DNA from 2 places in the Streptomyces sp. NPDC005435 genome. Region 2 is predicted to be linked to the other one. Evidence: predicted binding sites of a transcription regulator. Region 2 holds the regulator's gene; the other holds the start of a gene.
The links. Region 2 encodes HrcA, which represses chaperone genes, less so after heat shock. Its sites were predicted from a motif close to TTNGCACTCNGNNNNNCNGAGTGCNAA; they were not measured.
Positions count from the first base shown of each region.

Region 1: groL (chaperonin GroEL) is a predicted target of HrcA. The motif match lies at 9,599-9,625, and genes of this name have one in related genera.

Region 1 covers NZ_JBEXEQ010000006.1:234,013-249,238, reverse strand. Annotated here, with positions in the region: gene AB0898_RS10260 (ROK family protein) at 1-743, opposite strand, end outside; gene AB0898_RS10255 (extracellular solute-binding protein) at 878-2,128, shown strand; gene AB0898_RS10250 (DUF3263 domain-containing protein) at 2,164-2,388, shown strand; gene otsB (trehalose-phosphatase) at 3,040-3,903, shown strand; gene AB0898_RS10240 (trehalose-6-phosphate synthase) at 4,468-5,883, opposite strand; gene AB0898_RS10235 (glucosyl-3-phosphoglycerate synthase) at 5,982-6,926, opposite strand; SAM riboswitch class I at 7,095-7,250, shown strand; gene thrC (threonine synthase) at 7,269-8,543, shown strand; gene AB0898_RS10225 (MoaD/ThiS family protein) at 8,540-8,815, shown strand; gene AB0898_RS10220 (cold-shock protein) at 9,248-9,451, shown strand; gene groL (chaperonin GroEL) at 9,788-11,410, shown strand; gene AB0898_RS10210 (ABC transporter permease subunit) at 11,501-12,478, opposite strand; gene AB0898_RS10205 (ABC transporter ATP-binding protein) at 12,482-13,339, opposite strand; gene AB0898_RS10200 (GntR family transcriptional regulator) at 13,336-13,728, opposite strand; gene AB0898_RS10190 (hypothetical protein) at 14,044-14,268, opposite strand; gene AB0898_RS10185 (hypothetical protein) at 14,278-15,033, opposite strand; gene AB0898_RS10180 (hypothetical protein) at 15,030-15,188, opposite strand.
Region 2 covers NZ_JBEXEQ010000021.1:79,587-94,812, reverse strand. Annotated here, with positions in the region: gene rpsT (30S ribosomal protein S20) at 1-90, opposite strand, end outside; gene lepA (translation elongation factor 4) at 317-2,191, shown strand; gene AB0898_RS25220 (long-chain fatty acid--CoA ligase) at 2,483-4,357, shown strand; gene AB0898_RS25215 (SpoIIE family protein phosphatase) at 4,548-6,419, shown strand; gene hemW (radical SAM family heme chaperone HemW) at 6,507-7,739, shown strand; gene AB0898_RS25205 (Uma2 family endonuclease) at 7,840-8,418, shown strand; gene AB0898_RS25200 (DUF3097 domain-containing protein) at 8,396-9,208, opposite strand; gene AB0898_RS25195 (MBL fold metallo-hydrolase) at 9,243-9,965, opposite strand; gene hrcA (heat-inducible transcriptional repressor HrcA) at 10,126-11,142, shown strand; gene dnaJ (molecular chaperone DnaJ) at 11,143-12,288, shown strand; gene AB0898_RS25180 (nitronate monooxygenase) at 12,399-13,469, shown strand; gene AB0898_RS25175 (16S rRNA (uracil(1498)-N(3))-methyltransferase) at 13,466-14,212, shown strand; gene AB0898_RS25170 (hypothetical protein) at 14,226-14,621, opposite strand; gene AB0898_RS25165 (hypothetical protein) at 14,734-15,226, shown strand, end outside.

The sequences.
Region 1 (15,226 bases), on a different contig from region 2:
AGGCCGTCGGCGAGCGCGTCGACCGCGTCCCGCCAGACCCGTCCGGCCGCCGGGTCGCCGTCCGCGACGGCCTTCGCGCAGTCGGCGGCATCCGCGTCCGGGCGCGCGCACACGGCGGCCCACGCCTCGCCGACCGCCGCCGCCGAGGCGTACCGCTCCAGACAGCCGCGCTGCCCGCAGGGACAGTCGGCGCCGCCGGGCCGTACGACGATGTGGCCGATCTCACCGGCGAAGCCGTGCGCGCCCGCCTCGACCCCGCCGCCGATGCCGATGGCGCCCGCGATGCCGGTGCCGAGCGGCACGAACAGGAAGCGGGCTGCGCCCTTCCCGGCGCCGATCCGGCCCTCGGCGAGGCCGCCGGTGCGTACGTCGTGGCCGAGCGCGACGGGCACGCCGAGGCGCTCGGCGAGCAGGTCGCGCAGGGGTACGTCGCGCCAGCCGAGGTTGGCCGCGTAGACCGCCCGGCCGCCGCGCTCGTCCACGATGCCGGGCACCGCGACGCCCGCCGCGAGGGCGGCTCCGCCCAGGTGCGCGGCGCCGTGCGCGGCCAGGTCCGCGGCGAAGTCCAGGATCTCCGCGACCACCGCCTCCGGGCCCCGCTCGCGGCCGGTCGCGCGGCGCTCGCGGTGCAGGAGTACGGGGGCCGCGCCCGGGGCAGACGCGCTGTCGACCGCGCTGTCGACGCCGAGGAGAGCGGCCTTCATCCAGGTGCCGCCCACGTCCAGGGCGATGACATGTCTCACCCGTCCAGTGTGACCCGTGACCCGTGAGAGGTCTAGTCCACTTACGTGGTGTAGACATGTGTTCACATAGCGAACAGTCAGTAAAGGGAATCGGGGTTTTGACGGTGCGTCGGCGTACGGCAAGAACGATCGCGGTGGTGTCCGCAGTGGGCATGGCGGCGGTCCTCGGCGGCTGCGGGACCACGGGTTCCTCGCATGTGACCCTCAAGCTGGTCGCCGCCGACTACGGCGACTCCCCGGCCAACAGCTCCAAGAAGTACTGGGACTCGCTGGTCAGCGCGTACGAGAAGAAGCACCCCGACGTGCGGGTCGACGTCAGCGTCTACTCGTGGAACGACGTGGACGCCAAGGTCAAGCAGATGGTCGCCGCCGGGCACGCCCCCGACATGGCCCAGATCGGCTCGTACGCCGACTACGCGGCCAAGGGCAAGCTCTACCCGGTCTCCGACCTGCTCTCCATCCGCACCCAGGCCGACCTCGTCTCCCAGCTCTCCGACGCGGGTGAGTGGGACCACACGCCGTACGGCATGCCGTTCGCGGCCTCCACGCGCGTCCTCTTCTACAACAAGACCCTCTTCCAGAAGGCCGGCATCACCACCCCGCCGACCACCTGGGACGAGCTGGCCACCGACGCCCAGGCGCTCAAGGCCAAGGGCGTGAAATACCCGTACGCGCTGCCGCTGGGCCCCGAGGAGGCGCAGGCGGAGACCATGCAGTGGCTGCTGAGCGGTGGCGGCAACTACACGGACGACATGGGCACGTACACCATCGACTCCACCGAGAACGCGGACACGTTCACCTGGCTCAAGGACGACCTGGTCGGCAAGGGCCTGACGGGACCGGTCGCCCCGGGCCGCCTCAACCGCGCCACCGCCTTCTCCGCCTTCGCCGACGGCCAGGTGGGGATGCTCAACGGCCACCCCACGCTGATCCAGCAGGCCGAGGCCAAGGGCGTGAAGTTCGGCATGGTCCCGATGCCGACCCACGACGGCGGCCACGAGCCGGCCATGGGCGTCGCCGACTGGATGATGGGCTTCCGGCAGAACGGCCACGCCGACCAGATCGGCAGCTTCCTCGACTTCGTCTACGACGACAAGAACGTGCTCGACTTCTCCCACGAGTACGGGCTGCTCCCCGTCACCACCACCGCCTCCGAGACCATGGGCGACTCCGATGCCGCCCGCGACAAGGCGCTGCGCCCCTTCCTGGTCCAGCTGCAGACCGCCGAGCAGTACCCGGTGGACAAGACCTCCTGGGCCGAGGTCAGCGCGGCCGTCAAGCAGGAGATCGGCCAGGCCGTCGCCCCCGACGGCAGCCCGGCCGGCGCCCTGACCCGCCTGCAGTCGACGGCGACCACGGCGGACAGCCGGGCGGCCGCCAACTAGCCGCTGTGTCGGTGGCCGGGGTTACGGTGGCCGACATGGAACTGGGCCCCCGCGAGAAGGCGATCCTCGCGCTGGAGCGCCGGGGCTTCACGGGCCCCGGCGCCAAGGAACGCGCCATCCGCGAACAGCTCGGCCTCGCCCCGGTCCGCTACTACCAGCTCCTCAACGCCCTCCTCGACGACGAACGCGCCCTCGCCCACGACCCGGTGACGGTGAACCGCCTGCGCCGGGTACGGGAGGCGCGCCGGTCAGAGCGGTGACGCTGCGCTGTGCTTCGGCGGAGGGGGCGTGGGGGCGTCGGGGGGTGCGCGGGGCGCGGGGTACGGGGTGTGGGATACGCGGGCTGCGGGCTGCGGGCTGCGGGCTGCGGGCTGCGGTGCGGGGGTACGGGAGCGTCGGGCGTGCCGGGTGCCGGGTGCCGGGTGCCGGGTCTCGGGTGCCGGGCGCGGGGCGCCGAGAGTGCCGGGGTGCCGGGCGTGGCGAGCGTCGGCGTGCCGGGCGTCGGGTGAGCTGGGTGACCGGGGTGCCGGGTGCCGGGGGTTGCCGGGCGCTGGGGTGCCAGGCGTGGCGAGCGCCGGCGTGCCAGTCGTGCCGAGCGCCGGAGTGCCGGGCGTTGAGGGAATTGGGCGCTGGGAGTGCCGGGTGCCGGGGGTTGTTGGGCGCCGGGGTGCCGGGCATGGCGAGCGCCGGAGCGCCGGGTACCGGGGAGCCGAGCGCCGAAAGTGCCGGGCACCGGCGTACCGAGCGCCGGGCGTGCCGAGCGTCGGGGGTGCCGAGCGCCGGGCGTGCCGGGCATCCGGAGAGCCCGGCGTCAGCGGTGCCGGGTGCCAAGTGGCTGTCGGTGGCGGGTGACGTTGGTGGACTCCTCGTAGGGAGGAGTGGGGTGGGGCTCGCGCGGATAGTGTCGTTTCATGGGCATCCCCGAGACGGACTCCGCCACCCCGAAGGACCTGCCGGTCCCGACGACCCCGGCCGGCCGGGACGGTCTGCGCGCGCTTCTTGAGGGGCCGCGCGGTGCCGTGGTCGGGCTGGACTTCGACGGCACGCTGGCACCGATCGTCGCCGACCCCGCACAGGCCCGCGCCCACCCCGGCGCGGTACCCGCGCTCGCCGAACTGGCCCCGAAGATCGCCTCCGTCGCCGTGATCACCGGCCGCCCCGCGGGCGTCGCCGTGCGCAACGGCGGCTTCGCCGGGATCGCGGGCCTGGAACACCTCGTCGTCCTCGGCCACTACGGCGCCGAGCGCTGGGACGCCGTCACCGGCACCGTCAGCGCCCCCGCCCCGCACCCCGGCATCGCCGCCGCCCGCGCCGAACTCCCGGGCGTCCTCGACCGGGCCGGTGCCTGGCCCGGCACCTGGATCGAGGAGAAGGGCCGCGCGGTCGCCGTGCACACTCGCCGCGCTGAAGACCCCGAGTCCGCGTTCGAGGCGTTGCGCGCCCCGCTGACCGACCTCGCCACCCGGCACGGTCTGATCGTCGAACCCGGCCGGCTCGTCCTCGAACTCCGCCCGCCCGGCATGGACAAGGGCGTCGCCCTCCTCGACCACGTCCGCGCCCTCGGCGCCGACGCCGTCCTCTACGCGGGCGACGACCTCGGCGACCTTCCCGCCTTCGCCGCCGTGGAGAAACTCCGCACCGGCGGCACCCCCGGCCTCCTGGTCTGCAGCGGCAGCGCGGAGGTCCCGGAACTGGCCGAACGCGCCGACCTGGTGGTGGACGGCCCCGAGGGCGTGGTGGACCTCCTCCACACCCTGGCCGCGCACATGGACTGAGGACGCGTACCCACTGCCCGACGGCCGGGCCGCGCGCGGCGACGGCCGGCGGGATGCCCGCCGGCGTGCCCGCCCGCGCCCGCACGCGGCCCGGCGCTCACCGCACGGCGGTAAGCGCACCCCGACGAGTCCGGCCGGCTCCGGGATCAGGGGGAGTGGCCGGCGGCCCGCCCCACCGCCCTCGCCCACCCGCGCCACCTGGAACAGCCCGAACCGGACGCCCTGATGCCCGGCCCGGCCACCGCGACAGCCCGCTGGCTCACCGGCCCACCCGGCACCCCGGCACCTGTCCGGTCCCCGAACCCCCCGGCCCGAACCGGACCTCCTGATGGCAGGCCCGGCCACCGCGACAGCCCGCTGGCTCACCGGCCCACCCGGCACCCCGGCACCTGTTCGGTCCCCGAACCCCCCGGCCCGAACCGGACCTCCTGATGGCCGGCCCGGCCACGGCGACGGCCTACCGGCACCCCGGCCTACCGGCACCCCGGCCTACCGGCACCCCGGCCTACCGGCACCCCGGCACCCGCCCGGTCCCCGAACCCCCGCCCCGAACGCCCCCGGCGGTCAGCCCAGCGCGTTCAGCTGGTCCAGGAACCACTTCGCCGGGGGCAGCGCCGTAGCCGCGGTGGCCAGGCGCTTGGAGCGTTCCGCGCGTTCGGCGGACGGCAGGGTCAGCGCCTCGTGCAGGGCCTCGGCCGTGCCGATGACGTCGTACGGGTTGACGGTGATCGCGTCCTCGGCGAGTTCCTCGTAGGCGCCCGCCTCGCGGGACAGGACCAGCGCCACGCCCTCGTCGGAGACGACCGGGACCTCCTTGGCGACCAGGTTCATGCCGTCGCGGATGGGGTTGACCAGGGCGACGTCGGCGAGGCGGTAGGCCGCAAGCGAGCGGGCGAAGTCGTCCTCGACGTGGAGGAGGACCGGGGTCCACCCGGGCGTGCCGAACTCGGCGTTGATCTCGTCCGCGATCCGGCGCACCTCGTCGGTGTAGGCGCGGTACACCTCCAGGTCCTGCCGGGAGGGGTACGCGAAGGCCACGTGCACGACGCGCTCGCGCCACTCCGGGTGGTCCGCGAGCAGGCGCCGGAATGCCAGCAGCCCGCGCGCGATGTTCTTCGACAGCTCGGTGCGGTCCACACGGACGACCGTGCGGCGCCCCTCGCCGATCTCCTCCCGGAGGGTCACCATCCGCTCGGACACGTCCGCCCGGTGCGCCCGCTCCCGCAGGAAGTCCGCGTCCGCGCCCAGCCCGTGCACCCCGATCTCCGTGCCGGACGGGATGCCGGGACCCAGTACGGCATGGCAGCACGCGGTGAACGCGTCCGCCCACCGCCGGGTCAGGAACGCCGCCCGGTCCGCGCCCAGGATGCCGCTCAGCAGCTCGGCCGCGATGTCGTCGGGGAGCAGGCGGAAGTAGTCCGGCGGGGCCCACGGGGTGTGCGAGAAGTGGCCGATGCGCAGGTCGGGGCGGAGCTGCCGCAGCATCCGGGGGGCGAGCGCCAGGTGGTAGTCCTGGATCAGCACCGCCGCGTTCGGCGCCGCCTCCTCGGCCAGCGCCTCGGCGAAGGCCCGGTTGTACTCCCGGTACGCCTCCCACTGCCGGCGGAACTCCACGTCGAAGACCGGCTCCAGCGGGGTCTGGTAGAGCATGTGGTGCACGAACCAGAGCACCGAGTTGGCGATGCCGTTGTACGCGTCGGCGTAGACCCCCGCGTCGATGTCCAGCATCCGTACCCGCTGCCCGCCGGTGTCCGCCTCGGGCAGCAGCCCGCCGTCCGCGCGCCGCACCGCCTCCCGGTCGCCGTCACCGAGCGCCGCGCACACCCACACCGCGTCGGTGCCGGGACCGATCGCCGACAGCCCCGAGACCAGCCCGCCACCGCCGCGCCGCGACGTCAGCGCCCCGTCCGGACCCACCGTGTACGACACCGGGCCACGATTCGACGCGACCAGCACCTCAGCACCCTGCGTTGAAGCCATGGTCCTCAACCTAGCCCGGCACCGAAACCCTCAAACGTGTGCGGGACGCGGCGCGGCGCCTTGTATACGGCCCTCCGTATACGGGGTGCGGCGCGCTCTCACGCCACCCGCCGCTCCGCGTACTCCGCGATCTCCGCCATGGGCGGCCGCTCCTCCGTGTCCACCGCGTACGTACGCGGCTCGAAGCCGGACACCCCCCGCTCGAACTGGGTCAGGGAGGGCCGGACCAGGTGCCCGCGGGCCAGCCGCAGCTGGGCCGTGCGGTAGATCGCGGCGGCCATGCGCCCGAGCGCCTGCCCGTCCTGGTGCCGGTGCTTGCGGACGCCGACGTCGACCTGGGCCAGCGCGTCGAGCCCGACCAGATGCAGCGCGTCCACCAGCATCCCCAGCTCCACGCCGTACCCCACCGGGAACGGCAGCTGTTCCAGCAGCGAGCGCCGGGCCGCGTACTCACCGCCCAGCGGCTGGACGAAACCGGCCAGCTGCGGCCAGTGCATGTTCAGCAGCGGCCGCGCCATCAGCTCGGTGACCCGCCCGCCCTGTCCGGCGGCGCCGCCGAGGGGGCGGTCGTACATCGCCTTGACCAGGTCCACCTGCGGATCGGTGAGCAGCGGGCCGACGATGCCGAGGACGAAGTCCGAGGAGAACTCCTTCAGATCCGCGTCCACGAAGGCGACGATGTCCCCGCTGGTCGCGAGCAGAGACCGCCACAGCACCTCGCCCTTGCCGGGTACGGCCGGCAGCCGGGGCAGTATCGCGTCGCGGTGCACGACCCGCGCGCCCGCCGCCGCCGCGACCTCGGAGGTGCGGTCGGTGGACCCGGAGTCCACCACGACGATCTCGTCCACCAGCGGCGCCTGCGTCACCAGGTCGTGGCGGATCACGGACACGATGTCGCCGACCGTCTCCTCCTCGTTCAGCGCGGGCAGCACCACGGACACGCTCTGTCCGGAGCGCTGCTTGGCGGCGAGGACGCGGTGCAGCGGGCGGTCGGCCACGGACCAGGAGCGGGTGGCCAGCCAGCGCTCGGTTTCTTCCAGCATGGTCTGCGGCTCCTTCTCAGGGGGGACGTACGGTCACACGTGCCGGTGTTCTTGAACCCGTCTCGCGGTTCGGACGACACCTTCAACTGTGCTGGCCTTCGGTTACAGTCTTGAACAACGCCGGTGACCATCGCATGTCCGAGACGATCGGCGTTCACAACCGCATACAGCTCATCCAGAGGGGCAGAGGGAAACGGCCCTGCGAAGCCCCGGCAACCCTCCAGCCGGTCTCGTGCGCGGACACTCCGCGACACCGCGAGGCTCCCGGCTCGGGAAGGTGCCAAATCCGTCTCACGGCGAGATTCGTCGTGAGGAAGATGAGGAGAAAGGGCCTCGCCTCCCATGGCTGTGCAGACCATTGCCACCCCCACTGTCGATCTCGGCCCCGCCGCCGCCCTCAGCTGCCGGGAGTGCGGGCACCGCGTCCCGCTCGGCCCGGTCTTCGCCTGCGAGGAGTGTTTCGGCCCGCTGGAGATCGCCTACGACTTCTCCGGCTACGACACCGAGGGCCTCCGCAAGCGCATCGAGTCAGGACCCGCCAGCATCTGGCGCTACGCCCCGCTGCTGCCCGTCCCCGCCGACGTCGCGGAGAAGCCGAACCTCCACCCCGGCTGGACCCCGCTCGTCAAGGCCGACAACCTCGCCCGTGAACTCGGCGTCACCGGCGGCCTGTTCGTCAAGGACGACTCCGGGAACCCCACCCACTCCTTCAAGGACCGCGTGGTCGCCCAGGCCCTGGAGGCCGCCCGCGCCTTCGGCTTCACCACGCTCTCCTGCTCCTCCACCGGCAACCTCGCGGGCGCGGTCGGCGCCGCCGCGGCCCGCGCGGGGCTGCGCTCCTGCGTGTTCATCCCGCACGACCTGGAGCAGGGCAAGATCGTCATGGCCGCGGTCTACGGCGGTGAACTCGTCGGCATCGAGGGCAACTACGACGACGTGAACCGCTTCTGCTCCGAGCTGATCGGCGACCCGGCCGGCGAGGGCTGGGGCTTCGTCAACGTCAACCTCAGGCCGTACTACGCCGAGGGCTCCAAGACGCTGGCGTACGAGATCTGCGAGCAGCTCGGCTGGCGGCTGCCGGACCAGCTCGTGGTGCCGATCGCCTCCGGCTCCCAGCTCACGAAGATCGACAAGGGGCTCAAGGAGCTGATCGCGCTCGGCCTGGTCGAGGACAGGCCGTACAAGATCTTCGGCGCCCAGGCGGAGGGCTGCTCGCCGGTGTCGGCCGCGTACAAGGCGGGCCACGACGTCGTACGGCCCCAGAAGCCGGACACCATCGCCAAGTCGCTGGCCATCGGCAACCCCGCCGACGGGCCGTACGTCCTCGACATCGCCCGGCGCACCGGCGGCGCCGTGGAGGACGTGACGGACCCCCAGATCGTGGACGCCATCAAGCTGCTGGCCCGCACCGAGGGCATCTTCGCGGAGACGGCGGGCGGCGTGACGGTCGGCGTGACGCGCAAGCTGATCGAGAACGGCGTACTGGACCCGACGCTCACCACCGTCGTCCTGAACACGGGCGACGGCCTCAAGACGCTGGACGCGGTGGCCGGTACGGGGCTCACCGCGACCATCCGACCGAACCTGGACTCCTTCCGAGAGGCTGGCCTCGTATGAGTGTGACCGTTCGCATCCCCACCATCCTGCGCACCTACACCGGCGGACAGGCGGAGGTGGCCGCCGAGGGTGCCACGCTCGCCGAGGTGATCGAGGACCTGGAGAAGCACCACTCCGGGATCGCCGGGCGCGTCCTGGACGACGAGGGCAAGCTGCGCCGGTTCGTCAACGTGTACGTCAACGACGACGACGTGCGCTTCGAGGGCGGCCTCCGGACGCCGACCCCGGACGGCGCCGGTGTGTCCATCATTCCGGCGGTCGCCGGCGGCTGAGAATTACCGTCGGTAACTTCGGTTACAAACTGTTCATAGAATGGCCTCCTCCGTAAGAGAAACGGAGGAGGCCATTCTGCGTGATTGAGCGCGATAGAGTTGGGGAACGCGCTCCCCGGCCGACCGGCCGGGAACCCTGGATTCATGCCGCACGCCCGACGAGAAGCAGCCAAAATGCACGGGTCTTATGCGGCATTTATTGTTTTTACGGGGCCCGACTTGCCCTGAATTCAGCCGAATTCTCGCCAGATTCCGGACCGGTCTCTTCCAGATTTCTCGTCCGACTGACCTGTTGCAGACGGCAGTTGGACAGATACATTCAGCCGCGGTCGACGCGTTCCGGCGCACGCCCCCGAACCCATGGGGGGTGAGGTCTGACCCGGGTCCGCGAAGGGTGGATCTGCGCAAGGGCCAGTAATAGGGGAGTTAGGCATGGCTCAGGGCACCGTCAAGTGGTTCAACGCGGAGAAGGGCTACGGCTTCATCGCGGTAGACGGTGGTGCGGACGTCTTCGTCCACTACAGCGCGATTCAGATGGACGGCTACCGCACCCTTGAGGAGGGCCAGCGGGTCGAGTTCGAGATCTCGCAGGGCCAGAAGGGCCCGCAGGCCGACATGGTTCGCCTCAGCGCCTGAACGTTTCTCGCACTGAACGTCTCATCGCGTCTCACGTCCGCTTCACGTCTCACGTTCGAAGGGCCCGCACCCGGCACGGGGTGCGGGCCCTTCGTCCTGCGCGCGCGGCCGGTCCCCTTCCGCCACCCTGCCGATCCCCCGAAGGCGCTTGCACTCGACCATGCCGAGTGCTAATCATTGCGTTAGCACTCTGAAGGTGAGAGTGACAACGAAGGACCGGGTCGGTGAGGCCCGCAGGCCGGGTGGGGCAAGGAACCACGAGGCCGGCGAGCCGTCCGTCGCGGGCGCGGGCGCGGTCCGAAGGAATCACCCCCAGTCCTGGAGGGACCACTTCACATGGCCAAGATCATCGCGTTCGACGAGGAGGCGCGGCGCGGCCTCGAGCGCGGCATGAACCAGCTCGCGGACGCCGTCAAGGTGACGCTCGGCCCCAAGGGCCGCAACGTCGTCCTCGAGAAGAAGTGGGGCGCCCCCACGATCACCAACGATGGTGTCTCCATCGCCAAGGAGATCGAGCTCGAGGACCCGTACGAGAAGATCGGCGCCGAGCTGGTCAAGGAAGTCGCCAAGAAGACGGACGACGTCGCCGGCGACGGTACGACCACCGCGACCGTGCTGGCCCAGGCCCTGGTCAAGGAGGGCCTGCGCAACGTAGCCGCCGGCGCCAACCCGATGGCCCTCAAGCGCGGTATCGAGAAGGCCGTCGAGGCCGTCTCCGCCGCTCTCCTTGAGCAGGCCAAGGACGTGGAGACCAAGGAGCAGATCGCTTCGACCGCCTCCATCTCCGCCGCCGACACCCAGATCGGCGAGCTGATCGCCGAGGCCATGGACAAGGTCGGCAAGGAAGGCGTCATCACCGTCGAGGAGAGCAACACCTTCGGTCTGGAGCTTGAGCTCACCGAGGGCATGCGCTTCGACAAGGGCTACATCTCCGCCTACTTCGCGACCGACATGGAGCGCATGGAGGCGGTGCTGGAGGACCCGTACATCCTCATCGCCAACTCCAAGATCTCCTCGGTGAAGGACCTGCTCCCGCTCCTGGAGAAGGTCATGCAGTCGGGCAAGCCGCTGCTGATCATCGCCGAGGACGTCGAGGGCGAGGCTCTGTCGACCCTGGTCGTCAACAAGATCCGCGGCACCTTCAAGTCCGTCGCCGTCAAGGCCCCGGGCTTCGGCGACCGCCGCAAGGCCATGCTCGGCGACATCGCCATCCTCACGGGCGGCGAGGTCATCTCCGAGGAGGTCGGCCTCAAGCTGGAGAACGCGACGCTGGACCTCCTGGGCCGCGCCCGGAAGGTCGTCGTCACCAAGGACGAGACCACGATCGTCGACGGCGCCGGCTCCTCGGAGCAGGTGCAGGGCCGCGTGAACCAGATCCGCGCCGAGATCGAGAACAGCGACTCGGACTACGACCGCGAGAAGCTCCAGGAGCGCCTCGCGAAGCTCGCCGGTGGCGTGGCGGTCATCAAGGCCGGTGCCGCGACCGAGGTCGAGCTCAAGGAGCGCAAGCACCGCATCGAGGACGCCGTGCGCAACGCCAAGGCGGCCGTCGAGGAGGGCATCGTCGCCGGTGGTGGCGTGGCCCTGCTGCAGGCCGGCCAGGTCTTCGACAAGCTGGAGCTGTCGGGCGACGAGGCGACCGGTGCCAACGCGGTCAAGCTCGCGCTCGAGGCCCCGCTGAAGCAGATCGCCGTCAACGGTGGTCTCGAAGGCGGCGTCGTCGTGGAGAAGGTCCGCAACCTGCCCGTCGGCAACGGCCTGAACGCCGCGACCGGCGAGTACGTCGACATGATCGCCGAGGGCATCATCGACCCGGCGAAGGTGACGCGTTCCGCCCTGCAGAACGCCGCCTCCATCGCCGCGCTGTTCCTCACCACCGAGGCCGTCATCGCCGACAAGCCGGAGAAGGCCGCCGCGGCCGCTCCGGGCGGCATGCCGGGCGGTGACATGGACTTCTGATCCGTCTGCGGATCAGCTGTTCTGACCGAGGGCGGTGCCTCCCCTTGCCGGGGGTGGCACCGCCCTCGGGCGTTTTCGGGGACCGGCCGGTCAGGACGTGCGGCGTCGTATCAGGTAGACGGCGGCGGTGAACAGGGCCATGGCCAGGCCGAGATACAGGGCGAGTTCGATGCTCAGCATGGCGGGGTAGCGGCCGGCCGGGTGGTACTCGGTGTAGTGCCGCAGGCCGTGTCCGGCCAGGTAGCGTTCGAGGGCGGCGCCGCCTTCGCGGACCGTGTCGCCGTCGTAGACCTGCTTGATGATGTCCCGCTTCTCGCCGTCGGAGAGCCGGTGTCCCGCGCTGTTGACCAGGCCGTCGTCGACGATCCAGTCGGTGGGGGGACGTGAGCCGGCCGGCTGTCGTACGTTCGGCGCCTCCGTACGGACCAGGGGGCTCAGGTAGTAGGGCCGGACCGTCTCCTCCAGGGTGATGTGCACCGTGAGGTAGGTGGCGAGGGTGACGCCCATGGCGAGCACGGTCCGCCGGAGGAGGACTCCGGTGAAGACGCCGAGGGCCAGGGCGAACAGCGTCAGCGCGACCAGACCCGGCGACACGGTGAACGCCGCGGTGCGCATCCGGCTGCTCATCGTGTCCAGGGGGCCGCGCCACCAGGTGAACAGGACGGAGCAGGCCAGCGCCAGAACCGCCGCTCCGGCGCCGACCAGGGTCAGCTGGGTGACGAGCCATCGGGTGCGGGACACCCCCTGGGTGAAGGCGAACCGCCAGGTGCCGTTCTCGAACTCCCGCGCCAGCAGCGGTGCGCCGACGAAGGCGCCGATGAGCGCGGGCAGGAAGGCCACCCAGACCATCCGGTTGCCCCACTCGCCGTACCGGTCGGTGAACTGCTCGACCAGCTGCGCGCAGCCCGCGCGTGCGCTGGGATCGGTGACACAGGCGGCGATGCCGTCGGCGCGGTACTCCTCGTGCATGGCCAGGCCGCTCACCACGGTGGGAACGGTGACGGCGGCCAGCAGCAGGACGCCGGTCAGGAGGGCGGCGCGATGGTGGCGCCAGGCTGCCCAGAGCATGGATCAGTCCTGCCCTTCGAGGTAGGCGAGGACGAGGTCTTCCAGGTTCACGGGGTGGGATTCCCATCGGGGGTGAGTGGGCGCGGTGGCCGGCGACCGCACCAGGAGGTGGCTGGTGCGGTCGCCGTGTGTGGCCGTGACCAGTCCGTCGAGCGCGGTGTCGGTGACGCGGGGACCGGTCAGGAGGCGGTGTTCGGCGAGCAGGTCGTCGATGTCGCCGGCCAGGCGCACCTGCCCGGTGCGGAGCAGGACCAGGTGGTCGCAGACCCGTTCGAGTTCGGTGACCACGTGGGAGGAGAGCAGGACGGTCACGTCCGTCTCGGCCACCGCGTCGATGAGGGTCCGCATGAACTCGCGGCGGGCCAGCGGGTCGAGACTGGCGACGGGTTCGTCCAGGACCAGCAGGCGCGGCTGCTTGGCCAGCGCGAGGGTGAGGGCGACCTGGGCCTGCTGGCCACCGGAGAGACGGCCGGTCTTGTGCTTGAGCGGAATGCCGAGGTCGCGCAGTCGCCGTTCGGCGCCCGCCTGGTCGAAGCGGGTGTTCGTCCCGCGGCCGTAGCGCAGCATCTCGGCGACGGTGAACCCCCGGTAGAGGGGGTGGTCCTGGGCGACGAAACCGACTTGGGACAGGCTCTGCGGGCGGCCCGGTTTCAGGGGCGTGCCCAGCAGGGAGACGGTGCCCTCGGTGGGCGCCAGCAGACCTATGGCCAGGTGCAGCAGGGTGGTCTTCCCCGCGCCGTTGGCGCCGACGAGCGCGATGATGCGGCCCGCGGGCAGCGACAGCGTGCAGTCACGCAGTGCCCAGTGGCGGCCGTAGCGCTTGCCCACGTGATCGATCCGTACGGCGACGTCGGTGCTCATGCCGTCTCCCGGTGCTGCTCGTCGGTCATGATCGCGTCCACCAGCGCGCGCACCTGCTCCGGCGCGAGACCCGACCGCCGTGCGTCGGCCAGCCACTGCCGCAGCCGGCCGGAGAGCCGGGCGTAGGTCGCGGCGGGTACCTGCTCGATGTCGCCGGTGACGAACGTGCCCTGCCCGGCACGCGCCGTGGCCAGCCCGGCGTGCTCCAGCTCGCGGTATGCCTTGGCCACGGTGTTGGGGTTGACGACCAGCGCGGACGCCACGGCGCGCACGGTGGGCAGCTGGTCACCTTCCTGAAGATGGCCCAGCAGCAGGCCGTGGCGCACCTGATCGACCAGTTGCAGGTAGGCCGGTACTCCTGACCGGTCGAGCCCTCGGAACGCGAACACGCACAACCTCCACCGCGCAGTGTCTCAATGTACTAGTGGGATAGTACACAGGCGGTATGGGGGGCCGGCCGGCGGCGGGGCGGTCGCGGTCGATGCCGTGAAGTCCCTTGTACGGGACGCCGAATCCGGCCGTGGCGGGGGTTGCTTCGCCGGCGAGAAGGTTGCCGACGTTTCGAGGGGCCGGCGGTCTTGGCCCGCACCGTGAGCCCTGCCTCGGAGGCGGCGTTCAGCAGGGCGGCGGCGGGCTTGGAGCCGGCCGCGCCCCGGCCCAGAAGCCGGCCGTCACCAGACTCGCGTCGAGGGCGGTCCTTTCCCTTATTCTCCGGGGGAGGTGTCGCCCTCGGGCGTTGCCGGGCAGGGCTTGCGGCGGTAGCGGTCGAGCCTTCGTTTGACGTCCCAGGCGAAGGACAGGCTTGCGATGCCCAGGCCCCAGGCGGGGGTGTGGTCACCGTTCAGTGCCGCGTAGACGCACATCGCGGCGAGGGTGATGCAGGCGAACGCCTCGGCGAGGCACATCAGTTGGTCGGAGTTCGGTCTCATGGGGCCACCTCAGAAGCCGTAGCGGCGGTCGGGCCAGTGCGGGTCGTCCCAGCGGGCCGGGGTGGGAGTGGCTGCCAGGCGTATGCGGTGGAGCAGGTCCTCGGGGGTGTCGCGGGCGCGCAGGCGGGGTGGGGCGTGGTGGGCCAGCCAGGTGGTGAGTTCGGTGCGGAGCGCATGCTCGTCGTGGCAGGTGTACCACGGGAGTTCGTCGCGCAGAAGGTCGTACTCCCAGTGGGCGGCCGCCTCTTCCAGGTGCCGGTCGGCCGTGTCGTGGTCGGCGCTCTCCCAGGCCGTGAGCCAGGGGGTGAGCGTGGCGGACGCCTCCGTGAGCAGTACGAGGAGGTCGTACACCGGGGTCGCCGGGGCCGGCTCGGTCAGGCTGTGTGCCCACCAGGCGTGCAGGAACTCCTCGACCGCAGCACGCTGTTGGACGGGCCACCGCTGCCAGTCGCCCTTCGCGAACGACCGGCCCGCCTCGGCCGCGCCGAGCCGGTGCTCCGTGGTCCCGTCGGCCAGCGACCTGGCGAACTGCGGGAGGATACGGCGCAGTACGGCGCCGTGGTCACTCCAGTCGGGCGCGGTCCAGGTACGGCGCAGCAGGTCCGGGTCCAGCTCCAGGTCCGGCACCTTCAGCCGCGCCAGCTCCTCCTCGTCGCCCCAGTGGCAGATGCACTGGACCTCGTCGGCGCGGGCGGTCATACCCCGGAAGGTGCGGGCCAGCTCCTCCAGGGCGCGGTCGAGCCGGACGCGCGGGCCCGAGGTCATTTTCCTTGCCGCGTCCTGCCGGCCTTCGACATCAGGAGGGTCACGAAGACGGCGGACACGAAGGTGAACGCGTATTCCGCCCACTCGTCGGCGAGGAGTCTGTTGACGGCGACGAGTGTCACCGCCCAGGCGGCGAGGACGGCGAGTCTCACCATCGGTGCCGACGAAACGGGCCTGGTCTTCACTCGCTTCC
Region 2 (15,226 bases):
GGTCTTCAGGGAGGACTTGACGGCCTTGTTGCGCAGGCGCGCCTTCTCGTTGGTCTTGATCCGCTTGATCTGGGACTTGATGTTCGCCACGAAGGAGCCTTTTCAGGTTCAGGTACGGGACCGCTCGGGCCCCGGACCGGTGATCCAAGGATTTCAGTACGTGCCTCGCGCTGAGAGGGCATGAGGCACAGCCATCAACAGTACCAGTGGCCGTCTCGTCGGCCCAAAACGGCCCCCGGTCGCTCCCCGTGGGACCATGGAGACTACGTATCGATCCGACCCGAGGCATAAGGCGCCTCAAGAGACAGGACCCTGCGTGCCCGCGACCCCTAAGCATGTGCCCGAGCCGAGCCGTACCGACCCGGCTCTGATCCGCAACTTCTGCATCATCGCGCACATCGACCACGGCAAGTCCACGCTCGCCGACCGGATGCTCCAGCTCACTGGTGTGGTCGAGCAGCGGCAGATGCGTGCTCAGTACCTCGACCGGATGGACATCGAGCGCGAGCGCGGCATCACGATCAAGTCCCAGGCGGTGCGTCTGCCCTGGGCCCCGACCCAGGGCCCCGACCAGGGCACGACGCACATCCTCAACATGATCGACACCCCGGGGCACGTCGACTTCACCTATGAGGTCTCGCGGTCGCTGGCCGCCTGCGAGGGGACCGTCCTCCTCGTCGACGCCGCCCAGGGCATCGAGGCGCAGACCCTCGCCAACCTCTACCTGGCGATGGAGAACGACCTCACGATCATCCCCGTGCTGAACAAGATCGACCTGCCGGCCGCGCAGCCGGAGAAGTTCGCCGAGGAGCTGGCGAACCTGATCGGCTGCGACCCGGCGGACGTGCTCAAGGTCTCCGCGAAGACCGGCCTCGGCGTCGACGCGCTGCTGGACAAGGTCGTCAAGGAGATCCCGGCCCCGGTCGGCGTCAAGGACGCCCCGGCCCGCGCGATGATCTTCGACTCGGTCTACGACTCCTACCGCGGTGTCGTGACGTACGTCCGTGTCATCGACGGCCAGCTCAACAAGCGCGAGCGCATCAAGATGATGTCGACCGGCGCGACCCACGAGCTGCTGGAGATCGGCACCAACTCGCCCGAGATGCTCCCGGCCGACGGCCTGGGCGTCGGCGAGGTGGGCTATCTGATCACCGGTGTGAAGGACGTCCGCCAGTCCAAGGTCGGTGACACCGTCACCAGCCAGGCCAAGGGCGCGACCGAGGCCCTCGGCGGCTACAAGGACCCGAAGCCGATGGTGTTCTCGGGCCTGTACCCGCTGGACGGCTCGGACTACCCGGAGCTGCGCGAGGCCCTGGACAAGCTCCAGCTCAACGACGCCGCTCTGGTGTACGAGCCGGAGACCTCCGCCGCCCTCGGCTTCGGTTTCCGCGTCGGCTTCCTCGGCCTGCTGCACCTGGACGTGATCCGGGAGCGCCTGGAGCGCGAGTTCGGTCTCGACCTGATCGCCACCGCCCCCAACGTGGTCTACCGCGTGGTCATGGAGGACGGCAGCGAGCACACGGTCACCAACCCGAGCGAGTTCCCCGAGGGGAAGATCAACGAGGTGTACGAGCCGGTCGTGCGCGCCACGATCCTCGCGCCCACCGAGTTCATCGGCTCGATCATGGAGCTGTGCCAGACCCGGCGCGGCACCCTCCTCGGCATGGACTACCTCTCCGAGGACCGCGTCGAGATCCGGTACACGCTGCCGCTCGCGGAGATCGTCTTCGACTTCTTCGACCAGCTGAAGTCCAAGACCCGCGGCTACGCCTCGCTGGACTACGAGCCCACGGGCGAGCAGACCTCCAGCCTGGTCAAGGTCGACATCCTCCTGCACGGCGACAAGGTCGACGCCTTCTCGGCGATCACCCACAAGGACGCCGCGTACGCGTACGGCGTGCGGCTCGTCGCCAAGCTGCGCGAGCTGATCCCCCGGCAGGCCTTCGAGGTGCCGATCCAGGCCGCCATCGGCTCGCGGGTCATCGCCCGCGAGACCATCCGCGCCATCCGCAAGGACGTCCTCGCCAAGTGCTACGGCGGTGACATCTCCCGTAAGCGGAAGCTGCTGGAGAAGCAGAAGGAAGGCAAGAAGCGGATGAAGATGGTGGGTTCCGTGGAGGTTCCGCAGGAGGCCTTCATCGCGGTGCTCTCCAGCGACGACAACGCGGCGTCGGGCAAGGCCAAGAAGTAACCGCGCGCGGCGCCGGGCCGTACACGCAATTCCGGGCACAAGGGGCTCGTCGCACACAAGTGCGGCGGGCCCTCGCGTGTGCGGGGGGTCGCTCTGTGTGGACGTTCCGTGGGGGCCTGTGGGGAAGTCGCAGGCCGCGTCCCCTTACGCGACGGGCGGCAGCGCCTTACCCTGATCCCTGCCCCATAGTTACTCGCGAGTTAAACAACAGGCCGTACCCGTTCGAATCCCCACGTGAGTCAACCCAGCCGCACCGAGTCAGCCGCACTGTCGCGGGCCCCGGAGGATGTCGTGAGCGACACACAGACCCTGATCGAGAACCGACCGCCCTCCGTGGCGGCCCTCTTCCTGGAGCGCGTGGCGGCGACACCGGACGCCGAGGCATACCGCTACCCCGTCCCGTCCGCGACGGGCACCGGTCCGGACGAGTGGAAGTCGCTGAGCTGGAGCCAGGCCGCCGGCCGTGTGTACGCCATCGCGGCCGGCCTCATCGAGCTGGGCATCGAGCCCGAGCAGCGCGTGGCGCTCGCCTCCTCCACCCGGGTCGAGTGGATCCTCGCCGACCTCGGCATCCTCTGCGCGGGCGGCGCCACCACCACGGTCTATCCGCAGACCAACTCCGACGAGTCGGCGTTCATCCTCTCCGACTCAGAGAGCCGGGTGCTGATCGCGGAGGACGCCGCCCAGGTCGCCAAGGCGGTCGAGCGCCGTGCCGAGCTGCCCGCGCTCACCAAGGTGGTCGTCATCGACCCCGAGGGCGTGGAGACCGACGACTGGGTCGTCACCCTCGCCGAGCTGGAGAAGCGCGGCGCGGCCTATCTGGAGACCCACCCCGAGCTGATCAAGGAGCGCGTCGGCGCGATCACCGCCGACCAGCTCGCCACCCTGATCTACACCTCCGGCACCACCGGCCGCCCCAAGGGCGTGCGCCTGCCGCACGACAACTGGTCGTACATGGCGAAGGCCATCTCGGCGACCGGGCTGCTCGGTCCGGACGACACGCAGTACCTGTGGCTGCCGCTCGCCCACGTCTTCGGCAAGGTGCTCACCTCCGGGCAGATCGAGATCGGCCACGTCACCGCCGTGGACGGCCGCGTGGACAAGATCATCGAGAATCTGCCGGTCGTACGGCCGACGTACATGGCCTCCGTACCGCGCATCTTCGAGAAGGTCTACAACGGCGTGGCGGCCAAGGCCCGCGAGGGCGGCGCCGCCAAGTACAAGATCTTCCAGTGGGCCGCCGAGGTCGCCCGCGAGTACGCCAAGGCGTCCCAGGACAGCTTCCGGCGCACCGGTACCGCCTCCGTGCCGTTCGCGCTCGCCGCCAAGCACAAGGTGGCCGACGCCCTCGTCTACGCCAAGATCCGCGAGGCGTTCGGCGGGCAGCTGCGCGCCTGCGTCTCCGGTGCCTCCGCCCTCGCCCCCGAGATCGGCTACTTCTTCTCCGGCGCCGGCATCCACATCCTGGAGGGCTACGGCCTCACCGAGACCTCCGCCGCCTCCTTCGTGAACCCGGGCGAGGCGTACCGCACCGGCACGGTCGGCAAGCCGGTGCCCGGCACCGAGGTGCGCATCGCGGACGACGGCGAGATCCTGCTGCGCGGCCCCGGCGTCATGCAGGGCTACCACCAGCAGCCCGAGAAGACCGCCGAAGTCCTGGAGCCCGACGGCTGGTTCCACACCGGCGACATCGGCGAGCTGTCGGCCGACGGCTATCTGCGCATCACCGACCGCAAGAAGGACCTCATCAAGACCTCCGGCGGCAAGTACGTGGCGCCGGCCGAGGTCGAGGGACAGTTCAAGGCGGTGTGCCCGTACGTCTCCAACATCCTGGTGCACGGCGCCGACCGGAACTACTGCACCGCCCTCATCGCCCTGGACGAGCCCACCATCCTCCAGTGGGCCGCCGACAACGGCCTGGAGGGCAAGTCGTACGCCGAGGTCGTCGCCGCGCCGCAGACCGTCGAACTGGTCGACGGCTATGTGAAGCAGCTCAACGAGGGTCTCCAGCGCTGGCAGACGATCAAGAAGTTCCGGCTGCTGCCCCGCGACCTCGACGTGGAGCACGGCGAGATCACCCCGAGCCTGAAGCTGAAGCGGCCGGTGGTCGAGCGGGAGTACCGCGGGCTGATCGACGAGATGTACTCCGGGGCGCGCGAGGCCTGAGGGGCGCGGACCGGGCCGCGGATCCCGGCGGGGCGGACGGGAAACCCCCGGAAAGGGGAGTTCGCGTCCGCCTTCGCTCGAAAGTGTTCGTCTGTCGGCACACCAGTAGCACAGTTCCCCGTCACGACCGCTCATTTCGGTGACACAGTGCTTATGCGCGCCCCCTGTCTGTCACCCTGGCCGCATGGACATGGCGGCCATACCGACCCAGCGGGCGACCGACGCCCCCGTCGGTGACACGCCCGCGCACCCCGGCGCGGCCCCGCTCGGCGCGGGGCGGGCCACCCTCGCCGGGAGCCTCGCCGCGCCCGGCACTGCCCGCGCTCTCGTGCGCGACGCCTTCGCCGAGTGGGCCGGTCTCGGACTGACCGGGCCGGACGGCGACGCGCGCCTCGTGGACGACGCGATGGCCGTCGTCAGCGAACTCGTCACCAACGCGGTCGTGCACGCGGGGACCGAGGTCGAGATCGACTGGCGCCTCGAGGCGACCGGCGCGTTCACCGTGGAGGTCCACGACCGGCACCCCGCGCGCGCCCCGCGCGACCCCTCCGGCGCCGACGAGCCCCCCGGGACGCCCGAGCACGGGCGTGGCCTGCGCCTGGTCGCCACCCTCGCGGAGACCTGGGGCGTCACCTACCGCGCCGGCGGCAAGACCCTGTGGGCCCGGCTGCCGCCCGGCGGCAAGGAGGAACCCGAGGGCCCCGCGCCGCTGCCGGTCCTGCGCTCCGCCGAGGCCCTGGCACCGCAGCCGCAGCGCCCCGGCGGCGACCGGGACTGGCTCGGCCGGGGCGCGCTGTCCTTCCTCGCCGAGGCGTCCGACCTGCTCGCCGGCCAGCTCGACGAGAACCTCGTCGCCGCCCTCACCGGCCAGCTCCTGGTGCCCCGGCTCGCGGACTGGTGCGCGGTCTGGCTGGAGGACGAGGCGACCGCGCGCACCGGCTGCGGCACCGGGCCCGTCCGGGTCTGGCACGCCCACGAGAGCCGCATCGAGGAGCTGCACCGCGCGCTGGAGAAGGAGCCGCCGCGCCCCGACGGCGTGCGCTCGGGTCCCGAGCCGTACCCCTGGCCCGGCGGCGCGCTCGGGCCCGAGGGCACCCATGGCACCGCGCTCGCCTACCGGCTCATCGCGGGCGGCCGCCCGCTGGGCACCCTGGTGATCGGCCGCTGCGGGCTGCTCCGCTTCCCCGACGAGGTCACCGGGCTGGTCGAGGACCTCGGCCGGCGGGTGGCGCTGGCCATCGGCGCCGCCCGGCAGTACGCCCGCCAGGCCACCATCAGCGCCGTCCTCCAGCGTGGTCTGCTGCCCGGCGCGGTCGCGGAGATCCCGGGCGTGCGCAGCGCGCTGGTCTACGAGCCCCGCGATAAGGGCGGCCCCAGCGGCGACTTCTACGACCTGTTCCCGGCGGGCGACGGCCGCTGGTGTTTCGCCGTGGGCGACGTCCAGGGCAAGGGCCCCGAGGCGGCGGTGGTGATCGGTCTGGCCCGGCCCTGGATCAGGCTGCTGGCCCGCGAGGGCTACCCGGTCGCGGGCGTCCTCGACCGCCTCAACCAGCTCCTCCTGGACGACGCCACCGAGGCCGCCGACGCGGCCGCCCGCGCCCTGGTCGCGGCGGGCGGCGTCCCCGTCGCGCCGGGTGAGGGCCCGCAGAGCCGTTTCCTCTCCCTGCTTTACGGCGAGCTGACCCCGCACGCCGACGGCGGCTTCCGCTGCGTCCTCGCCTCCGCCGGACACCCGCTGCCGCTGGTGCTGAGCCCCGACGGCGCGGTGCGCGGCGCCGCCCGGCCGCAGACCCTGCTCGGCGTGGTCGAGGACGAGACGTACTCCAGCGAGAGCGTCGAGCTGCGGCCCGGCGACAGCCTGCTGTGCGTCACGGACGGGGTGACCGAGCGCCGCTCCGGCTCCCGCCAGTTCGACGACGAGGACGGCCTCGCGTACGCCCTGGCCGGCTGCGCGGGCCTGGACGCCGAGCACATCGCGGAGCGCATCCACGGCCTGGTGCTCGGCTTCTCCGCCGACCTGCCGGACGACGACCTGGCGCTGCTGGTGCTCCAGGCGGAGTGAGGCGGCCATGTCCTGTACAGGACACGCCTCCGGGACAGGACACCGGTACGGGACAGGACAGGACACCGGTACGGGACAATGGAGTACATGCCTTCCGCACTCCCCGACGGCGAGCCCGTCCCCGACGACGGCGCGCTGCCCCCCGCCGCGCTCGCCGGCGCCGCCGAGCGGCCCCTCGGGTTCTATCTGCACGTCCCCTACTGCGCGACCCGCTGCGGCTACTGCGACTTCAACACCTACACCGCCACCGAGCTGCGCGGCACCGGCGGCGTCCTCGCCTCCCGGGACAACTACGCGGACACCCTCACCGACGAGATCCGCCTGGCCCGCAAGGTGCTCGGCGACGACCCGCGCCAGGTCCGCACGGTCTTCGTCGGCGGCGGCACGCCGACCCTGCTGGCCGCCGGGGACCTGGTACGGATGCTGGGCGCGATCCGCGACGAGTTCGGACTCGCGCCGGACGCCGAGATCACCACCGAGGCCAACCCGGAGACGATCACCCCCGCCTACCTCGCCGAACTGCGCGCGGGCGGCTTCAACCGGATCTCCTTCGGCATGCAGAGCGCGAAGCCGCACGTCCTGAAGATCCTCGACCGCACGCACACCCCGGGCCGCCCCGAGGCCTGTGTCGCGGAGGCCCGCGCGGCCGGGTTCGAGCACGTCAACCTCGACCTGATCTACGGCACGCCCGGCGAGTCCGACGACGACTGGCGCGCCTCCCTGGAAGCGGCGCTCGGCGCGGGCCCCGACCACGTCAGCGCGTACGCCCTGATCGTCGAGGAGGGCACCCAGCTGGCCCGCCGTATCCGCCGGGGCGAGGTCCCCATGACGGACGACGACGTCCACGCCGACCGCTATCTCATCGCCGAGGAGCTGCTCACGGCGGCGGGCTTCGACTGGTACGAGGTCTCCAACTGGGCCACCTCCGAGGCGGGCCGCTGCCTCCACAACGAGCTGTACTGGCGCGGCGCCGACTGGTGGGGCGCCGGCCCCGGCGCCCACAGCCACGTGGGCGGCGTCCGCTGGTGGAACGTCAAGCACCCGGGCGCGTACGCCGCCGCGCTGGCTTCGGGCCGCTCTCCGGGGGCGGGCCGTGAGCTGTTGTCCGAGGAGGACCGCCGGGTGGAGCGCATCCTGCTGGAGCTGCGGCTGCGGGAGGGGGTTCCGCTGTCCTTGCTGAAGGCGGACGGGCTCGCGGCTTCCCGGCGGGCGCTGGCGGACGGCCTGCTCGACTCCGGTCCGTACGACGAGGGGCACGCGGTGCTGACGCTGCGGGGGCGGCTCCTTGCGGACGCGGTGGTGCGGGACCTGGTGGACTGATCACTCGCCGGGGTGAATCGGTGCGGGACGCCGGTTCACTCCCTAATCTGGTCCGTAGGCTGCCGTCAAAAGCTCGCGGCGGATGTGGAGGGCCACGGAGATGACCGCTGTGGACGAACGCGGGATGACAAAGTACTTCGAGGAGCTCGAGCCCCCCGAGGGGGTCAAGGTTGAGCTTCTCCGGGGGGTAATCGTGATGATGGCCAGCCCTGACATCGTGCACAACATGATCGTGACCGATGTGCAGGACCAGATCCCACGGCAGCGCTGGTCGCGTCTTCAGACGCAGGACATCGACATCTCCGGCGAGGCCAGTGAGCCCGTTCCTGACCTGGTGGTCCTTGCGCGAGACCTGCTGCCGGACAGTGGACGCCTGGTGCCGTGTCGGGTGATCAGCCTGGTGATAGAAGTCGTTTCCAAGTCCAGCGTGCACCACGATTACGTGATCAAGCGTTCGATCTACGCTGCGGGAGAGATTCCCGCGTACCTCATCATCGACCCGATCATGGGGCACTCCGTATTGCTCACCAAGCCCTCAGGCCAGGGCGAGGACGCGGACTACCGCAGCCAAGAGATCATCAAATTCGGTGACCGACTGCCGCTAGATGTACTTGGCGCCGAACTGGATACGAGCGAATTCGGGACGCTGCCGGGGGTCAGGCCCCACCGCTACCCGTAACGAAATCGATCAGCTCCTCCACCCGCCCCAGCAACGCCGGCTCCAGCTCCCGATACGACGTCACCTTCGCCAGGATCGCCTGCCACACCGCCCCCGTGTTGTCCGACGGCCACCCCAGCGCCCGGCACACCCCCGTCTTCCAGTCCTGACCGTGGGGGACCCGGGGCCAGGCGGGGATGCCGAGGGCGGAGGGCTTCACGGCTTCCCAGATGTCGATGTACGGGTGGCCGACGACCAGGGCGTGGTCGCTCGTGACCGACTGGGAGATGCGCCACTCCTTCGTGCCGGGGAGCAGATGGTCCACCAGGACGCCGAGGCGGGCGTCGGGACCGGGGGAGAAGTCGGCCACGATCGAGGGCAGGTCGTCCACGCCCTCCAGGTACTCCACGACCACGCCCTCGATGCGCAGGTCGTCGCCCCAGACCTTCTCGACCAGTTCGGCGTCGTGGCGGCCCTCGACGTAGATGCGGCCTGCGCGGGCCACGCGGGCGCGGGCGCCCGGGACGGCCACGGAGCCGGAGGCGGTGCGGACGGGGCGTGCCGGGGCGGCGGAGGGGCGTACGAGGGTCACCACGCGCCCCTCAAGCAGGAAGCCGCGCGGCTCCAGCGGGAACACCCGGTGCTTGCCGAAGCGGTCCTCCAGCGTCACCGTGCCCGCCTCGCAGCGGATCACCGCCCCGCAGAACCCGGTGCCGGGCTCCTCCACCACCAGTCCCGGTTCTGCCGCGACCTCCGGCACCGGCTGCGGCTTCTTCCAGGGGGCGGTCAGATCGGGGGAGTACTCGCGCATTCTGATGACGATAGGAGAACCCGTACCGCCCCCGTCACGACACGCCGAAACGGGCCGCCAGGGCGTCGCGTTGGCGCCGTACGAAGTCCGCGTCGACCACCGCTCCGTGACCGGGCACGTACAGTGCGTCCGCGCCGCCGAGGGCGAGCAGCCGGTCCAGGGCGGCGGGCCAGCGGGCGGGGACGGCGTCCGGGCCCGCCTGGGGTTCGCCGGACTCCTCGACCAGGTCGCCGCAGAAGACCACCTCGGGCGAACCGGGGACCAGGACCGCGAGATCGTGGGCGGTGTGGGCCGGCCCGACGTTGGCGAGGAGCACCTGGCGGCCGCCGCCGAGGTCGAGCGTCCACTCGCCGGAGACCGGGTGTCCGGGCGGGGTCAGGGCGGCCGTCGCGGCGTCGGCCTCGCCGGCGGGCAGACCGTTCCCGATCGCGTCCCGGCGCAGCTCCTCGCGGGCGTGCGCGGAGGTCATGTCCACGCCGACGGCGGCGTACGTCTTCGCTCCGGTGAAGGCGGGAGTGCCCAGGACGTGATCGAAATGCGGGTGGGTCAGCGCGAGATGGGTCACATCCCGCCCCGCCAGCCGCCGGGCCGCCGCCGCGATCCGGGCCCCCTCCGCGAGGCTCGACCCCGCGTCCACGAGCAGCGCCGTGTCCGCCCCGACGACCAGCCCCGCCGTACAGTCCCAGCCGGGCAGCCGGCACCGCCCGACCCCCTCGGCCAACCTCTCCCACCCCAGGTCTTCCCAAGTCACGCTCATACCGGGACGCTAGCCGCAACAAGCCGGGCAGTACCGCTGACCTTGCCCGGGCGGTACCCCACGGCCGTACACTGGGCCGGGGAAGTCTGGCACTCGCACGAGCCGAGTGCCAGGGGAGAGAGCCGAGTGCCGTGGGGCGACAAGATGGAGGTGCGCGCCGATGCTGAGTGAACGCAGGCTTCAGGTGCTGCGCGCCATCGTCCAGGACTACGTGGGCACCGAGGAGCCGGTCGGGTCGAAGGCGCTCACCGAGCGGCACAACCTCGGCGTCTCCCCGGCCACCGTGCGCAACGACATGGCCGCCCTGGAGGACGAGGGCTTCATCGCCCAGCCGCACACCAGCGCCGGCCGCATCCCCACCGACAAGGGGTACCGCCTCTTCGTCGACAAGCTCGCGGGCGTCAAGCCGATGTCGGCGCCCGAGCGGCGCGCGATCCAGAACTTCCTGGACGGCGCCGTCGACCTGGACGACGTGGTGGCCCGTACGGTCCGGCTGCTCGCGCAGCTCACCCGGCAGGTCGCCGTCGTGCAGTACCCCTCGCTGACCCGCTCGACCGTGCGGCACGTGGAGCTGCTCTCGCTCGCCCCGGCGCGCCTGATGCTCGTGCTGATCACGGACACCGGCCGGGTCGAGCAGCGCATGGTCGACTGCCCGGTGCCGTTCGGCGAATCCTCGCTCGCCGATCTGCGCGCCCGGCTCAACAGCCGGGTCGCCGGACGCCGGTTCAGCGATGTGCCGCGACTGGTCGAAGACCTCCCCGATGCGTTCGAGGCCGACGATCGCGGTACCGTCTCCACAGTGCTCTCCACACTGCTGGAGACACTGGTCGAGGAGAACGAGGAACGGCTGATGATCGGCGGCACCGCCAATCTCACCCGTTTCGGACACGACTTCCCCCTGGTGATCAGGCCCGTCCTGGAGGCACTTGAGGAGCAGGTCGTGCTGCTCAAGCTCCTCGGCGAGGCCAAAGATCCGGGCGTCACCGTGCGTATCGGGCACGAGAACGCCCACGAAGGACTCAACTCCACGTCCGTCGTGTCGGTCGGCTACGGTTCGGGCGGCGAGGCGGTTGCCAAGCTCGGCGTGGTCGGACCGACCCGCATGGACTACCCGGGAACGATGGGAGCGGTACGCGCAGTGGCACGGTACGTCGGACAGATCCTGGCGGAGTCGTAAGTGGCCACGGATTACTACGCCGTTCTCGGCGTGCGCCGCGACGCGTCGCAGGATGAGATCAAGAAGGCGTTCCGCAGGCTCGCACGCGAGCTGCACCCGGACGTCAATCCCGATCCGAAGACGCAGGAGCGGTTCAAGGAGATCAACGCCGCTTACGAGGTGTTGTCGGACCCGCAGAAGAAGCAGGTCTACGACCTCGGCGGCGACCCGCTCTCCCAGTCGGGCGGCGCGGGCGCCGGTGCGGCCGGCGGCTTCGGCGCCGGTGGCTTCGGCAACTTCTCCGACATCATGGACGCGTTCTTCGGCACGGCGTCGCAGCGCGGCCCGCGCTCGCGTACGCGGCGCGGCCAGGACGCCATGATCCGGATCGAGGTCGAGCTGGACGAGGCGGCCTTCGGTACGACCAAGGACATCCAGGTCGACACCGCGGTCGTCTGCAACACCTGCAGCGGCGAGGGCGCCGCCCCCGGCACCACCGCGCAGACCTGTGACATGTGCCGCGGCCGGGGTGAGGTCTCCCAGGTCACCCGGTCCTTCCTGGGCCAGGTCATGACCTCGCGGCCCTGCCCCCAGTGCCAGGGCTTCGGCACCGTGGTCCCGACCCCGTGCCCCGAGTGCGCGGGCGACGGCCGGGTCCGCTCCCGGCGCACCCTGACGGTGAAGATCCCGGCCGGTGTCGACAACGGCACCCGCATCCAGCTCGCGGGCGAGGGTGAGGTCGGCCCCGGCGGCGGCCCCGCCGGTGACCTGTACGTCGAGATCCACGAGCTGCCGCACTCCACCTTCCAGCGGCGCGGCGACGACCTGCACTGCACGGTCACCATCCCGATGACGGCCGCGGCCCTCGGCACCAAGGTGCCGCTGGAGACGCTGGACGGCATGGAGGAGGTCGACATACGGCCCGGCACCCAGTCCGGCCAGTCGATCCCGCTGCACAACCGGGGCGTCACGCATCTGCGCGGCGGCGGCCGGGGCGACCTGATCGTGCACGTCGAGGTGACCACCCCGACCAAGCTCGACCCGGAGCAGGAGCGGCTGCTGCGCGAACTGGCCAAGCTGCGTGGCGAGGAGCGGCCCACGGGTCAGTTCCAGCCCGGTCAGCAGGGGCTGTTCTCGCGGCTGAAGGACGCGTTCAACGGCCGCTGACCGCGAGCGTTGATGTGGGGAGGGGGCGCCCGGCGCCCCCTCCCCTCGTTTCGGGGCACGGTCACCGGGTTCGATTCGGACTCGCGCGGCGGACGTGACACGATGCGGACATGCCCCTCGCCGATCTCCTCACGCTTCCGATCGTGCAGGCACCCATGGCGGGCGGCGTCTCCACCCCGGAACTGGCCGCCGCCGTCTGCGAGGCGGGCGGCCTCGGCTTCCTCGCCGGGGGTTATCGGGCCCCGGACGCGCTGCGCGCGGACATCGAGCGGCTGCGCGGCCTGACCGGCCGCCCCTTCGGCGTCAACCTCTTCCTGCCCCAGCCGCACCCGGCCGACCCCGCCGCCGTCGAGCCGTACGCCCGGAGCCTCGCCGGGGAGAGCGAGCGCTACGGCACCGCGACCGGCGACCCGTACGGCCCGGCCGACGACGGCTACGACGCCAAGCTGGCCCTGCTCCTCGCCGACCCGGTCCCCGTCGTCTCCTTCCACTTCGGCGTGCCCGAGCCCGGGGTGCTGGACGCGCTGCGCCGCGCCGGGACGCTCACCCTGGTCACCGCCACCACCGCCGAGGAGGCCCGCGCGGTCGAGCGCGCCGGGGCCGCCGCCGTCATCGCGCAGGGCGTGGAGGCGGGCGGCCACCAGGGCACCCACACCGACGACCCCGGGCGCGACGGAACGGGCCTCGGCCTCCTCGCGCTGCTCGCGCAGGTCACCGAGGCCGTGGACCTCCCGGTCGTCGCGGCCGGCGGCCTCATGCGCGGCGCGCAGATCGCCGCCGTGCTCGCCGCCGGGGCCAGTGCCGCCCAGCTTGGTACGGCCTTCCTCGCGACCCCCGAGTCCGGCGCGCCCGAACTCCACAAGCGGGCGCTGACCGACCCCGGCTTCCCGTACACCGCGCCGACCCGCGCCTTCACCGGACGCCCCGCCCGCGCCCTGGTCAACCGCTTCCTGCGCGAGCACGGCCCCGAGGCCCCCGCCGCCTACCCGGCCGTCCACCACCTGACCGCCCCGCTGCGCCGGGCCGCCGCCGGGGCCGGGGACGCGCAGGGCATGGCGCTGTGGGCGGGACAAGGACACCGGCTGGCCCGCGCGCTGCCGGCCGGGCGGCTTGTGGAGACACTGGCCGCCGAACTGCGCGCTGCGACAACAGAGTTGGCTGACGGAGGTGGCGCGGGATGACCGCTCCCGTGTTCGTGGTGGAGGACTTCGGCCCGGAGGGCGGACCGTTCGTCCTGGACGGCCCCGAGGGACGGCACGCCGTCTCCGTGAAGCGGCTCCAGGCGGGCGAGGAGGTCGTCCTCACCGACGGCGCCGGACGCCACGCCGTGGCCGAGGTGACCGGCACCGAGGGCAAGGACCGGCTGCTCGTCCGGCTCGGCGCGGTCGTGGAGGAGCCCGAGCCCGCCCCGCGTATCACCGTCGTCCAGGCGCTGCCCAAGGGCGACCGGGGCGAACTCGCCGTCGAGACCATGACCGAGGTCGGCGTCGACCGCGTCGTGCCCTGGCAGGCGGCCCGCTGCATCACCCAGTGGAAGGGCGACCGGGGCCTGAAGGCGCTCGGCAAGTGGCGCTCCACCGCGCGCGAGGCGGGCAAGCAGTCCCGCCGGGTCCGCTTCCCCGAGGTCGCGGAGGCGGCCACCACCAAGCAGGTCGCCGCGCTGCTCGCGGAGGCCGACTTCGCCGCCGTGCTGCACTCGGACTTCGAGCACGAGAGCGTGCCGCTGGCCACCGTGGACCTCCCCGCGACGGGCGACATCGTGCTCGTCGTCGGACCCGAAGGGGGCGTCTCCCGCGACGAGTTGGCGCTCTTCGAGGAGGCCGGCGCCCGCGCCTGCGTCCTCGGTCCGTCCGTCCTGCGCACCTCCACCGCCGGAACGGCGGCCGCCGCCCTCCTCCTGGGCCGCACCGGCCGCTGGTCCTGACCGGGGGCCCGCCTCAAGGACCCGGAGGGCCGTGCGGTGGAGCTTCAGGAGTGGCCGCGCTCGCGAGGGTGACCGTGACGGCGGGCAGGAGTTCCCAGCCGTCCAACTCCCCGGATGTGTACCCGCTTTGGCGTGCCGCGTCCACGAACGCCCGTACGACGGCGGGCCGGTGCAGATTCACCGAACGGCCGTGCCCGTCGCCCACCAGCCCGGAGTGGGCGTAGGCCGCGCCGGTGCCCAGGACGCGCCCCGGGCCGTCCCGGAAGACGATCCGCAGCACGGTCCCCTCCCGGCTCAGGGTCAGCACCTCCTGGCACCCGGTGTCCGGGGTGTGCCGGTGCCGGACGGTCCACCGGTGGACGGTGCCGTCCGGAAGGGCCAGCCGCCTCACCCTGCGTACGCTGCGCATCCCGGGAAGGTAGCGCACGCCGCGCACGGGCCGCCCGGCGTGCGCCGCACGTTCGGGTGACTGGCCGGAGGCGGCCTTCCGCGGGGTGGGAGTCGGTGGCACGCTGGACGGCATGGGGGCTTCGAGGTGGGATCGACGCCGTTCCGCGCGGCTGCTTGCCGTGACCGGGCTCGCGGCGCTGGGAGTCGGCACGGTGACGGCCTGTCAGCCGACCGACCTGGGGTCCGCGACCGTCGCCTACACCACCGACTCCACCGCGACCGCCGAGCTGAACCGGCGCCATGTGGACGTGAGTTGGCTGACCTGCACCGGGCAGCAGGGCGACAGCGCCACTCCGAGCCGGAAGAGTTCGCCCTCCACGGCCACCGTCGTCAGCGTGGACTGCCAGGGCCGCACCAAGGACGGCAAGAAGATAGCCGTCACCGGTGAGGTGACGCGTGCGGTCAACGGCGCCTGTGTGCGCGGGCACTTGACCGCCACCGTGGACGGGCGCCGGGTCTTCCGGGTCGGCGGACTCGGCGACTGCGACGCCGAACCCAGCTCCGCCTACACCCCGCCCGCCACCTACCGCCCGCCGGGACAGCCCCGGCCCACCGTGACGGTCA